Regions from separate parts of the Pseudomonas sp. GW821-FHT07F05 genome, predicted to be linked through region 2. Evidence: predicted binding sites of a transcription regulator. Region 2 holds the regulator's gene; the other holds the start of a gene.

Region 1 (7,687 bases), on a different contig from region 2:
GATCTTTCGTCGCTTGCACGAAGACAATCCCGATCCCAAAACCGAACTGGCCTACACCACGCCGTTCGAGCTGCTGATCGCCGTGATTCTCTCGGCACAGGCCACCGATGTCAGCGTCAACAAGGCCACGGCGCGTCTCTACCCGGTCGCCAATACGCCTGAGGCGATTTACGCGCTGGGTGTCGAGGGTTTGTCTGCCTATATCAGGACCATTGGCCTGTACAACAGCAAGGCCCGAAACGTGATCGAAACGTGCCGTTTGCTGATTGAATTGCACGGCGGCGAGGTGCCGCAGACCCGAGAGGCACTCGAAGCCCTTCCCGGCGTGGGCCGCAAGACCGCGAATGTGGTCCTGAACACCGCGTTCCGCCAGTTGGCGATGGCAGTCGACACGCACATCTTCCGCGTCAGCAACCGTACCGGCATCGCGCCAGGGAAGAACGTGGTGGAAGTTGAAAACAAGCTGATGAAATTCGTGCCAAGGGATTACCTCATGGATGCGCACCATTGGCTGATCCTTCACGGGCGTTACGTGTGTATTGCGCGCAAGCCCCGGTGTGGCAGTTGTCGGATCGAAGACCTGTGCGAGTACAAGGCCAAGACCTCTGACGATTGAACAATAGCGTCTCAAGGCTTTGATCGATTAAAAAAATCTTTTTTACCCGCGCAGGGTTTGTCGTTATAAGGAGCGCCAACGACCGTTCACGCCTGAGGCTGAATCATGAGCGATGAAAAAGACACCATCGAAGTCGAAGTTGACGACGACTTCGTGATCGAGGACCCGGACGAAGTCCCGCCCGCGCCGGTAGAAACCGCCAAGACCAACCTCAGCAAGCGCCGCACGATCGACAACCTTCTGGAAGAGCGTCGCCTGCAACGTCAGCTTGCGGATTACGACTTCGATTTCTGAGCCGGCCTGGACGGCACTCGAGCAGCAGGCCTCTCCCGACAGAGAGGCTTGGCGGCATCAGCTGATGACGCCGCCCTCAGACACCGTCCTCTCACGGCCATCAGACCAACCCGTTTCGTTGCGCGAGCTCGATCAAGTCGACCAGCGAATGCGCATTGAGCTTGAGCAGCAGGCGCGTCTTGTACGTGCTGACGGTTTTGTTGCTCAGGAACATGCCGTCGGCGATTTCCTTGTTGGTCTTGCCACGGGCCAACTGCTGCAACACCATCATTTCCCTTCCCGACAGACGATCCACCATCTCCGCCTCACTGGCATTGCCGAGACTGGAGCGCACTGTGTGCAACGCCTGGTTGGGGAAATAACTGTAGCCGGACAACACCGCCTTGATGGCGCTGAGCAACTCGGTCAGATCCTGCTGCTTGCAGACATAACCTGCAGCACCCGCCTGCATGCAGCGCATTGAAAAATGCCCCGGTGCCTGGGAAGTCAGGATCAGCACCTTGAAGGCCAGCGTCATCGCCGACAATCGGGCGATAACCTCAAGGCCATCGAGCTTGGGGATACCGATGTCCAGAATGACAATGTCCGGCAAGTGCTCGCGCGCCAGTTGTAACGCATCCACGCCGTTATCCGTCTCGGCAATGACTTCGTAGCCATGGCGTTCCATCAACATGCGTACGGCGAGCCTGATGACAGGGTGATCATCCACGATCAACACTTTATTCATGAGCAGTCCATTCTTCGCTGTTCGAATTTTCAGAGCCCGCACAATAGCTTAGTCGTTTAGTGCTTTGCATGGCGCTCCTCCCTGCAGATCAGCAGGCAAAGACCTTTCTCACTCAACCAACAGAAAAATCCTACAAAACCTGCCCTATCCGCTCTATTTTTACGATGTTCAATCCCGTCTCAGTACGTGACCGCATAATGTCCGAGACCGCAAGTGGTAATTTTTGAATCCTGAATACGCTGAGCAGTTCTCACTATATGAATCCGGGTTGATAGCGCGATTTGTCCTAAGGCAGGTCGGCGAACCGCCTGCTCCGCCGACGGGTTTGAATACGCGGAAATCCAGGGCTTTCCTGGACGCTCGGGAAAAATGGTTATCTCTGTGAGGACTGGCTCAGGCCAATGGGTTTAAGCCCATTCACCTTGGGCGTATGGCTTCAGCATATGCCCATATTGCCGGGCCGCCAGCAAACAAAAATCATAAAATATTGCAGGCCATGGGAACCGAATGCGACCGCACACACTTGGTTAAATGACACAGGCAAACTCGAAGAGTTTGATTACATCTTAAATACTCGAAAGGACCTACAGCGTGTTCAGAAATTTCTGAACAGTCCGGATTAACTTTCAACTGGTCGCGTCTTGATACGGGGTACCGGGAGGAGACCAGATAGTTACCTCACTTCCCCTCCCTCGAACCGGGTTACTCAACTTATAACGACCGCCTCACATCACCCCCTATTAAAACGAGGGGCTGGCCCGCCTCTCACGTAATACCATTCAGACGATAACATCCAGCACCCTCAGGCCATTCCAGAAAAATACTACATAACTAACGGATTATTATTACCGCAAAGAACTTCACCGAAAGGGATTAAAAAACAAACCCCCTATTTTTTGGCTTTTTACTTGCCAAACCTATTACCAGTCGTTACTTTTTGATGAGCGAATGGTTCAGCCCACTAATAGTTAGTGGCTCTTATCACAATATAAGATTATTGCACACATAAATACTGGCGCTTCTATATGACAGTAATCCGTGCGCAGGCCGCTCTTCGGCTTGAGTAAGCCATTCAGTTTTTAAACGCTCTTAAGCGTGAACGTCCCGGCGGTGAAGGCTGTTTAGTTGATATGTTCAAAGGAACCTACCATGACCAAGAAAATAAAATACTCCATTGGCGCAAGCAGTGACCCTATCAAACTGGCGGAGGCGGTAGAGCGCTATGTTTCCCAGGGCGGCGTCATTAACGTCATTGCAGAAGGAGAGTCGCGGGAGACGGAAGCGTCGAGGCAAACCCGAGAGGCCGATCCGAAAGCCGAGCTGTGCACCAAGGTCGACCTGCTTAAGGGCCTTGTGGCCAAGGGAGCTGGTGTCGCCGCGCTGCAATACTCGCTGCGCATGAACCAAAAGGACATCAAGCGTTTGGCCAGCGAGAACGGCCTGAAAATCCGCTACTGCCAGCCTGTTCGCCGGTCACGCGCATCCCGGCAACGAGAGCCGGTTACCCTGGACGACGCCATTGCCGGGCATGCCATGCATTACTCGGCGCTGGGTTACACCGTTCCGGAGATCGCTCAACTACTGGGTGTCGGCGTACGCGATATCTGGGACATCGGCAAAGCCTATCGTTTTGAGTTTCGTACAACTTCGCAGGGGGGTACGGCTGAGAAAGCCGCTGGCGGAGAGACAGATTTGCCAGATTGAGGCAGGAGATAACGCACAGCGCAAGAGCGTCTATTACTGCTCTTGAACGACGGCAACAACCGGCCGGTGTCGGATCAGTAAAGGTTGCAGGTGAAGCGGCAGCGGCATACGGAGGACAGGTGTAATGAGTGCAGCCCTGAACAAGGGCTGCACATCAATCACGACAACGATCAGAACAACTTGCGGCCTTTGTTCGCTGCAATCCGCATGCGCAATGCATTGAGCTTGATAAAGCCCGCAGCGTCTGCCTGGTTGTAGGCGCCGCCGTCTTCTTCAAACGTCGCGATGTTGGCATCGAACAGCGACTCGTCGGACTTGCGACCGGTCACGATGACGTTGCCTTTATACAGCTTCAGGCGCACGACACCATTCACGTGGGCCTGCGACGCATCGATCATCTGCTGCAGCATAAGACGCTCAGGGCTCCACCAGTAGCCGGTGTAGATCAGGCTGGCGTACTTCGGCATCAGCTCGTCTTTAAGGTGAGCGACTTCGCGGTCCAGGGTGATCGACTCGATCGCACGGTGAGCGCGCAGCATGATGGTGCCGCCCGGGGTCTCGTAGCAGCCGCGGGACTTCATGCCGACATAGCGGTTTTCGACGATGTCCAGACGACCGATGCCGTGCTCGCCGCCAATGCGGTTCAAGGTGGCAAGGACGGTGGCCGGAGTCATTTCAACGCCGTCCAATGCCACGATGTCGCCATTGCGGTAGGTCAGCTCCAGGTACTGCGGCTTGTCCGGCGCGTTTTCCGGGGAAACTGTCCACCGCCACATGTCTTCTTCGTGCTCGGTCCAGGTGTCTTCCAGCACGCCGCCTTCATAGGAGATGTGCAGCAGGTTGGCGTCCATCGAGTACGGGGATTTTTTCTTGCCGTGGCGCTCGATCGGGATCGCGTGCTTCTCGGCATAGTCCATGAGCTTCTCGCGGGACAGCAGGTCCCACTCGCGCCATGGCGCAATGACTTTTACACCAGGCTTGAGCGCATAGGCGCCCAGTTCAAAGCGGACCTGGTCGTTGCCTTTACCGGTAGCGCCATGGGAAATGGCGTCGGCGCCGGTTTCGTTGGCGATTTCGATGAGGCGCTTGGCGATCAGGGGGCGCGCGATGGAAGTACCCAGCAGGTACTCGCCTTCATAGACGGTGTTGGCGCGGAACATCGGGAACACAAAATCACGCACGAATTCTTCGCGCAGATCGTCGATGTAGATTTCTTTGACGCCCATGGCTTGTGCCTTGGCGCGTGCCGGCTCGACTTCTTCGCCCTGACCCAGGTCAGCGGTAAAGGTCACCACTTCGCAGTTGTACGTATCTTGCAGCCACTTGAGGATTACCGAAGTATCCAGGCCACCGGAATACGCGAGAACTACCTTGTTTACGTCCGCCATGCCATCACTCCAACGCGTTGTACGGAAAACCGACGAGTTTACCGATCACGCGCAGGAATTTACAGTGTCGCGACAGCTTCTGACGACAAAGCGACAGATTCTGTCAGTCAGACGACCTGGGCGCGCATCATCAAGACGCCTTGGCGGGGGTCGCACCGGCTGCTGTAACAGGCGCGGCGCCCGGCGTTGGCGTTGCGGCAGGCCCGGGCAATGGAGCCGGCGTCGGAGCGGGTGCAGCAGCGGGCGGTATGGCCGGAGTCTGCTGCGCCACACGCTCCAGGTGAATGTTGACCCGGCGGTTGCGCGCGCGATTGGCGTTGTTGGTGTTGGGCGCCAGTGGGTACTGTTCGCCGTGGAAGCGCAGGGTTATCTGCTCTTCCGGGATGCCTTGGGCTTTAAGGTAGTCCATGACCGACAGCGCACGACGCCGCGACAGATCGCGGTTGGTCAATCGGTTACCACTGTTGTCGGAGTGACCATCGAGTTCGACGTGATTGACCGTCGGATCAGCCTTCATATAAGCCAGCACGGTGTCCAGCTGGCGTTTGGCCTTGGCGTCCAGCTCGATGCCGCCGCCAGGGAAGCCGATCTCGGACTGACGCACTTGCTCGAAATTCATCGGCAACAGCTTCGCTGTACACTCTTGAAACTCGCCGTAGGCCTTGCTGAATTTGACTGGCAACAGACGGACTTCCATCGCGCCGCCGCCATCGCGCAGAGAATGACGAAACACCGGGCTGCGCCCTTCCATCAGGCCCGCGATCAGGCGTGTGGCCTGGGCCTGATTGGTATTGAAAGGAATCTCGCCGCCGCTGACTCTCACCGCGCCAAGATTGAGGTCACTGCGACCCGGCTGCCACGGTGCCGCGGCGGCACTCAACATGGCCGAACCGGACGCCAGACTGTAGCCATTGGCTTTCAAGCGAAACGTCGGCTGCTCACCCGCGCGACGCACGAACTCTCCGGCACCGAAATCGGTGATTGGCTGCGTCAGCCTGCACTCGAACTGGTCGCCTTCCACCTTCCACTCAATATTCTCCAGACGGGTCTGGAATGTGAGCGCCATGGCCGGCAGGCTGGCAAACGCGCTGAGCAGAGCTAGATATCGCTGGCGCACGGGAGGCTCCACTGAATTTACGTGTAACAGGATTTATGACTTACACGTGGCTATCGGTAACTTCCCGCAAAACTTGATAGCGAGTGCCTGGAGGAGTCTTTTCCGGTAGCATTCCCAGCGAGTTTGACCCGCCTGGAATCCCCAATGTCCGAACGCCTGACCCTCCTGCGCCCCGACGACTGGCACATCCATCTTCGAGATGGCGCTGTTTTGCCCCACACCGTCGCCGACGTAGCGCGCACTTTTGGCCGCGCGATCATCATGCCGAACCTCATGCCGCCGGTACGCAACGCCGAGCAAGCGGACGCTTATCGTCAGCGCATCCTCGCTGCGCGCCCGCAAGGCAGTCGCTTCGAGCCGCTGATGGTGCTTTACCTGACCGACCTGACGCAGCCCGAAGAGATTCGCGCCGCGAAGGCCAGTGGTTTCGTCTACGCCGCCAAGTTGTACCCGGCAGGCGCCACCACCAATTCCGATTCGGGCGTGACCAGCGTCGACAAGATCTTCCCGGTGCTCGAGGCGATGGCCGAAGTGGGACTGCCGCTGTTGATCCACGGCGAGGTGACCCGCGGCGACATCGACGTGTTCGACCGCGAGAAAATTTTCATCGATGAACACATGCGCCGTGTCGTCGAGCGTTTTCCGACGTTGAAAGTGGTGTTCGAACACATCACCACCGCCGACGCCGTGCAGTTCGTCAATGAAGCGTCAGCCCATGTCGGCGCGACCATCACTGCGCACCATTTGCTGTACAACCGCAATCACATGCTGGTGGGCGGCATCCGTCCCCACTTCTATTGCCTGCCGATCCTCAAGCGCAACACCCACCAGGTCGCCTTGCTGGATGCCGCCACCAGCGGCAGCAGCAAGTTCTTCCTCGGAACGGACTCAGCGCCCCACGCGCAGCACGCCAAAGAAGCGGCATGCGGTTGTGCCGGCTGCTACACCGCGTTCGCCGCCATCGAGCTGTACGCCGAGGCATTCGAGTCACGCAATGCGCTGGACAAGCTGGAAGGTTTCGCCAGTCTGCACGGCCCGGCCTTTTATGGCCTGCCGGCTAACACCGACACCATTACCCTGGTTCGTGACGAGTGGACGGCCCCCGCCAGCCTGCCGTTTGGCGAGCTTTCTGTTATCCCGCTGCGCGCCGGTGAAAAACTGCGCTGGCGCCTGCTGGAGGAACACGCGTGAGTGAAGAACATTACGAAGACGAGCAGGAAGGCTCCGGTGGCGGTACAGGGTCCCGGCACCCGATGGCCGCCCGTTTTCGCGGTTACCTGCCCGTTGTCGTTGACGTAGAAACTGGCGGCTTCAACTGCGCCACCGATGCATTGCTGGAAATCGCCGCCACGACGATTGGCATGGACGAGAAAGGCTTTGTCTTTCCGGACCACACCTATTTCTTCCGCGTCGAACCCTTCGAAGGCGCCAACGTTGAAGCCGCGGCGCTGGAGTTCACCGGCATCAAACTGGATCACCCGCTGCGCATGGCCGTGAGCGAAGAAACGGCGCTGACCGACATCTTCCGCGGCATCCGCAAAGCGCTAAAGGCCAATGGCTGCAAGCGCGCGATTCTGGTGGGCCACAATGCCAGCTTCGACCTGGGCTTTCTCAACGCAGCGGTTGCGCGGCTCGACATGAAGCGTAATCCGTTCCACCCGTTCTCCAGCTTTGACACCGCGACCCTGGCGGGCCTGGCGTACGGTCAGACTGTCCTGGCGAAAGCCTGCCAGTCGGCGGACATCGATTTCGATGGCCGCGAAGCCCATTCGGCCCGTTACGACACCGAGAAGACCGCCGAGCTGTTCTGCGGCATCGTCAACCGGTGGAAAGAAATGGGC
Region 2 (7,687 bases):
GTCGAACACGTTCTCGGCGATGTGACAGCATTCAACCAGCTCGTTGAGCTGGAGGAAGCCGGCGCCCCCTTTTACAGTGTGAAAACCGCGAAAAATTGCATTGAGCAGGTCCGCATCGTCAGGCCGGCTTTCCAGCTCGACCAACTGCTCTGACAACAGCTCGAGAATCTCGCCGGCCTCTACCAGAAAATCCTGAAGGATTTCTTCATCGGCGCCGAAGCTCATTGGGGGGTGCTCCTAAAATTAACCGTCAAACCGATCCGGAGGCTGCACTGACGGCCTGCGCGCATTGCTTTCGTCGAAGCATTGGCGCGCGGGTCCAGCAGCCACTTTCACAGAAAACCTGAAGTCCGAGACAGAATGACCGAATCAGAATCCGAGGCTGGATAGCAGATCGTCAACATCATCCTGTCCGGATACAACGTCTTCACGTTTATCGGCATGAATCTGCGGACCTTCACCCTTGGAGTGAAGTTTTTCTTGTTCTTTTTGCTGACGGAACATTTCCTGGTCGTGCTCGATGCCCGCGAAGCGGTCCACCTGGCTCGCCATGAGCACCAGCTTGAGCAGATTGCGCTCGACTTCCGTGACCAGCGTGGTCACGCGCTTGATCACCTGACCGGTGAGGTCCTGGTAATCCTGGGCCAGCAGAATGTCGTTCAGGTGCGCAGAGACCTCGGTGGTCTCCTTCTCGCTGCGGGTCAGGAACACATCGACGCGGCGGGCCAGATCACGAAACTCTTCGGCGCTGATCTCGCGGCGCATGAAGCGTCCCCAATCGGCGCTCAACGACTTGGCGTCTTCAGTGAGCCCGTGCATCAACGGCGTGCTCAGTTCTACCAGATCCATGGTCCGGTTCGCCGCGTTTTCAGTCAGCCTGACGACGTACGACAGCCGCTCGGTGGCGTCGGTGATCTGGGAGACCTCCTCGGCCTGCGGCATGTTCGGGTCGATCTGGAAGTTGACGATCGCGCTGTGCAGCTCGCGCGTCAGTTTGCCGACTTCCTGATACAGGCCGCGGTCGCGGGTCTGGTTAAGCTCATGGATCAGTTGCACGGCATCGCCGAACTTGCCTTTTTCAAGGCTCGCGACCAGCTCTTGTGCGTGTTTCTTCAGGGTTGACTCAAAGTCACCCATTGTCGAATCTTTGGAATCCATAGCGCCCTCGCAGCGGACATCAGCTATTGACGCGCTCGAATATCTTTTCGATTTTTTCTTTGAGCACTTGCGCGGTGAACGGCTTCACCACGTAGCCGTTCACACCGGCCTGAGCGGCTTCGATGATCTGCTCGCGCTTGGCTTCGGCAGTGACCATCAGCACCGGCAGGCTGCGCAGACGCTCGTCGGCACGCACCTGACGCAACAGGTCGATGCCGGACATGCCCGGCATGTTCCAGTCAGTGACGAGGAAGTCAAAAGCGCCGCTTTGCAGCATCGGCAATGCGGTGAGTCCGTCATCTGCTTCGGCCGTGTTGGTGAACCCAAGGTCACGCAACAGGTTTTTTATGATCCGCCGCATCGTTGAGAAGTCATCAACGATGAGGATTTTCATGTTCTTGTCCAATTCGACCTCCAAGCAGTCTTTAACGCGTTCAGCACCTGAACGCGCGTTCAATCAATACCGGCTGTGCCGAACATCAAGAGGGGGTGGAATCGACCGGAACAAGCGCAGCGAAACCGGATCATCTACGACCCGGTTCGACCGACTCCTGCCGTGTCTCATTTGCTTCCCGCTCACGTCTTGCACAGCCGGTCTTACACGCAACACGCAGGCCTCGCGGCCTGCGCCTGATTCACGAACGTGCGCGCCACTCGCCAAGACGACCGCGCAACCGCGCCGCGCATTGACTGTGCAGCTGGCTGACCCGCGACTCGCTGACCCCCAGGACCTCACCGATTTCCTTGAGGTTCAGCTCTTCGTCGTAGTACAGCGACAACACCAGGCGTTCACGTTCGGGCAAGTTGGCAATGGCCTCGGCCAGCGCAGCCTGGAAGCGCTCGTCTTCCAGATCCCGCGACGGTTCGAGGGACTGGCTCGCGCCGTCCTCGTGCAGCCCTTCGTGTTCGCCGTCCTGCAACAGGTCGTCGAAACTGAACAGGCGGCTGCCCAGGGTATCGTTCAAAATCCCGTAGTAATCGTCGAGACTCATTTCAAGTTCGGCAGCAACCTCGTGATCTTTAGCGTCACGGCCGGTTTTTGCTTCGATTGCACGAATCGCGTCACTGACCATGCGCGTGTTGCGGTGGACCGAGCGCGGCGCCCAGTCCCCCTTGCGCACTTCGTCGAGCATCGCACCACGGATACGAATACCCGCGTACGTCTCGAAGCTGGCCCCTTTGGTGGAGTCGTATTTGGTCGAGACTTCGAGCAAGCCAATCATGCCCGCCTGGATCAAATCCTCGACCTGCACGCTGGCCGGCAGACGCGCCAGCAAGTGGTAGGCGATTCGTTTGACCAGCGGGGCATAACGCTCGATCAGCTCATACTGGGAGTCTTTGGACGATTTGCTGTACATGCGATAGCCACTTGCTGTCATGAGACGGGCCCTGCGCTGGTTTGATGCACGAGGCGTTCTACGAAAAATTCCAGGTGGCCGCGCGGGTTCGCCGGGAGCGGCCAGGTGTCGACTTTCTGCGCGATGGCCTTGAACGCCAGGGCACATTTGGAACGCGGAAACGCTTCGTACACGGCGCGCTGTTTCTGCACGGCCTTGCGTACGCATTCGTCGTACGGCACGGCGCCCACATACTGCAGGGCCACGTCGAGAAAACGGTCGGTGACTTTGGTCAGCTTGGCGAAGAGGTTGCGTCCTTCCTGCGGGCTCTGGGCCATGTTGGCCAGGACGCGGAAGCGGTTCATGCCGTAATCGCGGTTGAGCAGTTTGATCAGGGCATAGGCGTCGGTGATCGATGTGGGCTCGTCGCACACCACCAGCAGCACTTCCTGGGCCGCGCGGACGAAGCTCACCACCGACTCGCCGATGCCGGCGGCGGTATCGATGACCAGCACATCGAGATTGTCGCCAATGTCACTGAACGCCTGAATCAGCCCGGCATGCTGCGCCGGGGTCAGGTGGACCATGCTCTGGGTGCCCGATGCCGCCGGCACGATGCGTACACCGCCCGGGCCTTGCAGCAAGACATCGCGCAGCTCGCACCGCCCTTCGATGACATCAGCGAGGGTGCGTTTGGGGGTCAGACCCAACAATACGTCGACGTTGGCCAGACCCAGATCGGCGTCCAGCAGCATGACGCGACGTCCCAGCTCGGCCAGTGCCAGTGAAAGATTCACTGAAACGTTGGTCTTGCCTACGCCACCTTTGCCACCGGTCACCGCGATAACCTGTACGGGATGCATGCTGCCCATGTTAATTGTTTACCTTGTCTTGCTTAGACCTAAGCCACATGTCGGGCTGCACGTTCAGTGTCTGAACAATGCCTGGCAGACCATCGATGCAGGAAAATTCCACTGTCATTTTCTTCACCTAGCCCGCGCGCTTGCCGGTGCTGTGATAAAGATCCGCAAACATATCCGCCATCGCTTCCTCGCTTGGCTCCTCCTGCATCTGCACGCTGACAGCCCGGCTCACCAATTGGTGCCGACGCGGCAAATGCAGATCATCCGGTATCCGTGGGCCATCGGTGAGATAGGCCACAGGCAGTTCGTGTGTCACGGCCAGGCTGAGCACTTCGCCCAGGCTGGCCGTTTCGTCGAGCTTGGTCAGGATGCACCCGGCCAGGCCGCAACGTTTGTAACTGTGATAAGCCGCTGACAGCACCTGCTTCTGGCTGGTCGTCGCCAGCACCAGGTAGTTGCGCGCCTTGATGCCACGCCCGGCGAGGGTTTCCAGTTGCAGACGCAGGGCCGGATCGCTGGCTTGCAGGCCGGCGGTGTCGATCAACACCACGCGCTTGCGCAACAGCGGCTCCAGCGCCTGTGCCAGGGACTGGCCCGGGTCGACGTGGGTGACCGGTACATTGAGGATCCGGCCCAGGGTTTTCAGTTGCTCCTGAGCGCCAATGCGGAAACTGTCCATGCTCACCAGCGCGATATTTTGCGCGCCGTATTTCAACACATATCGGGCCGCCAGTTTAGCCAGCGTGGTGGTTTTGCCCATGCCGGCAGGACCGACCATGGCAATCACACCGCCCTCTTCCAGTGGCTCGACGTCCGGCGTGGCAATCATGCGGGCCAGATGGGCCAGCAGCATGCGCCAGGTGTGAGCCTGATCGTTGGAGTCCGGGACCATCGCCAGCAAGTCGCGGGACAGCGGGCCGGAAAGGCCGACCCGTTGCAGACGGCGCCACAGATTGGCCTGTTGCGGACGGCCGTCTCGCAGCTGGTTCCAGGCCAGCGAGCCCAGCTGGACTTCCAGCAGTTCGCGCAGGCCGTTCAATTCGGAGCGCATCGCTTCGTAGGCACGGTCGCCAACGCCCGGCTCGGCGTTGCGCTCGGCGCGTTCGGCGGCCACTGCGGCGTGGACGGACGGGCGAAACGGTTCTTCCAGCGTCGGTTCGATCTGCTTGCTGTCATCCATCGCAAGTCCGGCGAACAACTGACGGTTGGCGACAGTGTCCAGCTCGCTGCGGTGGGTCAGCTCAGCCTGAGCAGTGACGATGAGCGACTGAGTCTTGCGCAGCTCATCTTCGAGTTCGATGTTCGGTACACGCGGGGCCAGCGCAGACAGCTTGTAGTCCAGGGCGGCGGTCAGTTCCACGCCGCCAGCGATCCGCCGGTTGCCGATGATGGCGGCTTCAGCGCCCAGCTCATCGCGAACCAGTTTCATGGCTTGTCGCATATCGGCGGCGAAAAAACGCTTAACTTGCATGACTCACTACCTCAGCCGTTAGGCCCGACAGTCGCTACGATGGTGACTTGCTTATTGTCAGGAATTTCCTGGTAAGCCAAAACATGCATATTCGGTACAGCCAACCGTCCAAAGCGGGACAACATGGCGCGAACCGGACCTGCGACCAACAAAATAACCGGCTGCCCCTGCATCTCCTGACGCTGCGCCGCTTCGATCAACGAGCGCTGAAGTTTCTCAGCCATGCTCGGTTCGAGGAGAACGCCTTCTTCCTGACCCTGACCTGCCTTCTGCAGACTATTTAGCAATATCTGTTCCAACCTTGGCTCAAGGGTGATCACAGGCAGCTCCGGCTCAATGCCGACAATGCTTTGGACGATTGCGCGGGACAATCCGACCCGTACGGCAGCCACCAGCGCGGCGGTATCTTGACTACGCGCAGCGTTGTTGGCGATGGCTTCTGCAATGGAGCGAATATCGCGAACCGGCACCTGTTCGGCGAGCAACGCCTGCAGCACCTTCAGCAGGGCCGACAGCGACAGCACGCCCGGGACCAGTTCTTCCGCCAGTTTTGGCGATCCCTTGGCCAGCAGGGTCATCAATTGCTGGACTTCCTCGTGGCCGATCAATTCATGAGAGTGCTTGTAGAGAATCTGGTTCAAGTGAGTCGCCACCACGGTGCTGGCGTCCACCACGGTGTAACCGAGGGATTGCGCCTGGGCACGCTGGCTGATTTCGATCCACACGGCCTCCAGGCCAAACGCCGGGTCTTTGGCAGTGATGCCGTTGAGGCTGCCAAACACCTGACCGGGGTTGATCGCCAGTTCGCGGTCCGGGTAGATCTCGGCCTCGGCCAGGGTCACGCCCATCAGGGTCAGGCGATAGGCGCTGGGCGCCAGGTCGAGGTTGTCGCGGATGTGCACGGTCGGCATGAGAAAGCCCAGCTCCTGAGAGAGCTTCTTGCGCACGCCCTTGATCCGCGCCAGCAATTGACCACCCTGGTTGCGGTCCACCAGCGGAATCAGGCGGTAGCCGACTTCCAGGCCAATCATGTCGATCGGGGTCACGTCGTCCCAGCCCAGTTCCTTGGATTCCTGCGCGCGGGTCGGCGATGGCAGCAGCTCTTGCTGACGCTTGACCTCTTGCACGGCAGCCAGCTTGACCTGGTTCTCTTTCTTCCACAGCAGGTAGGCGCCGCCGGCAGCCACCAGACCGAGGCTGATGAAGGAGAAGTGCGGCATGCCCGGGACCAGGCCCATGACGATCATGATGCCGGCGGATACGGCGAGCGCCTTGTGGGAGGCAAACATCTGCCGACCGACCAGCTTGCCCATTTCTTCCGAACCGGAAGCACGGGTCACCATGATCGCGGCGGCGGTGGACAGCAGCAGGGATGGCAATTGCGCCACCAAACCGTCACCGATGGTCAGCAGAGCATAAACCTTGCCGGCGTCGCCGAAGCTCATGCCGTGTTGCAGGATGCCCACCAGCATGCCGCCGATGAGGTTGATGAAGAGGATCAGCAGGCCGGCGATGGCGTCACCGCGGACGAATTTGCTGGCACCGTCCATGGAGCCGTAGAACTCGGCTTCCTGAGCGACTTCAAGACGACGGCGTTTGGCTTCGGGCTGGTCGATGAGGCCGGCGTTGAGGTCGGCGTCGATTGCCATCTGTTTGCCGGGCATGGCGTCGAGGGTGAAGCGCGCGCTCACTTCGGAGATCCGGCCGGCACCTTTGGTGACGACGACGAAGTTGATGATCATGAGGATGGCGAAGACGACGATACCGACGACGTAGTTGCCGCCGATGACGACTTCACCGAACGCCTGGATGACTTTACCGGCGGCGGCGTGGCCGTCCTGGCCGTGGAGCATGACGACGCGGGTGGAGGCGACGTTGAGGGCCAGTCGCAGCAGGGTGGCGACGAGGAGGATGGTCGGGAATACGGAGAAGTCGAGGGGCCGCAGGGCATAGATACAGACGAGCAGGACGACGATGGACAGGGCAATGTTGAAGGTGAAGAAGACGTCGAGCAGGAACGGCGGCATGGGCAGCATCATCATGGCGAGCATGACGAGGAGCAGTAGCGGGACGCCAAGTTGTCCACGGCCCAGGCCGATCAATCCGGTTCTGGCGTGGGAGATGAGTTGTGAGCGTTCCACCGATGGGCACCTGCGCGTTAAATCAATCTTTTGACGCCGAAGCGTTGTATCGGGGGTTATTGCAAGAAGGGGTCCAACATTTGGGATTGGGTGAAAATATCAGAGTGCCAGTATTTAGATTTGAGATCTGAGTCGTGGCTTAGTACGCCAAGATCACAAGCGTCGGCCTAAAGGCCTCGGTTTCGCCTTCGGCGAGTTACTTGGAAAAGCACCCCAAGTAACCAAGGGTGCCTGCTCCTGGCTAGGTCCCTCCTCCGTCGGGATTCCCTCACTCCGACGACGCTCCGTGGGCCCGCGCCGAACGGACATCCATGTCCTGACGGCGCTCTCGCCGCATCCCTGCGGCTCGACCCACTGCGCGTCGTCTGCGTTCGGCCTGCACCCAAGTCGCGTTTTGTGGTGTCTGGACTTTTTGCGTAGGAAGATCAAAGGCAAAAGCTTCCCGGCTAAAGCCGGTCCCACTGACTGCACGCGGTGCCCTTGTAGGACCGGCTTCAGCCGGGAAGAGGCCGGTGTGACCACCACCCATTTCGCTGAATGCACGCGCTGCTATTTGTGGGACCGGCTTCAGCCGGGAAGGCGTCAGATGTGACACCGCAAATCATCAAGGGCAAACGACGCTCATGTGGGAGTGAGCTTGCTCACGAAAGCGGCCTTCCAGACGCTAGATGATTGGCCGATCGTTCCCCCGCTCTGCGTGGGAATGCCGCCCTCGAC

What was found. The regulator FliA, encoded in region 2, starts transcription of late flagellar genes. The targets are predictions, from matches to a motif close to CTAAAGTTTNNNNNNNNNNNGCCGNTAA.
Region 1: a site for FliA is predicted at 5,897-5,924, ahead of AC07RO_RS02280 (flagellar protein MotY). Genes of this name have one in related genera too.

The regions. Positions count from the first base shown of each region.
Region 1 covers NZ_JBWKQL010000001.1:481,430-489,116, reverse strand. The annotation lists gene nth (endonuclease III) at 1-616, shown strand, start outside; gene AC07RO_RS02300 (PA3496 family putative envelope integrity protein) at 722-910, shown strand; gene AC07RO_RS02295 (response regulator transcription factor) at 1,011-1,637, opposite strand; gene AC07RO_RS02290 (hypothetical protein) at 2,787-3,341, shown strand; gene AC07RO_RS02285 (argininosuccinate synthase) at 3,512-4,729, opposite strand; gene AC07RO_RS02280 (flagellar protein MotY) at 4,860-5,846, opposite strand; gene pyrC (dihydroorotase) at 5,991-7,037, shown strand; gene rnt (ribonuclease T) at 7,034-7,687, shown strand, end outside.
Region 2 covers NZ_JBWKQL010000004.1:15,030-22,716, reverse strand. The annotation lists gene AC07RO_RS11370 (chemotaxis protein CheA) at 1-225, opposite strand, end outside; gene AC07RO_RS11365 (protein phosphatase CheZ) at 370-1,158, opposite strand; gene AC07RO_RS11360 (chemotaxis response regulator CheY) at 1,178-1,552, opposite strand; gene fliA (RNA polymerase sigma factor FliA) at 1,794-2,537, opposite strand; gene fleN (flagellar synthesis regulator FleN) at 2,534-3,367, opposite strand; gene flhF (flagellar biosynthesis GTPase FlhF) at 3,486-4,829, opposite strand; gene flhA (flagellar biosynthesis protein FlhA) at 4,841-6,970, opposite strand.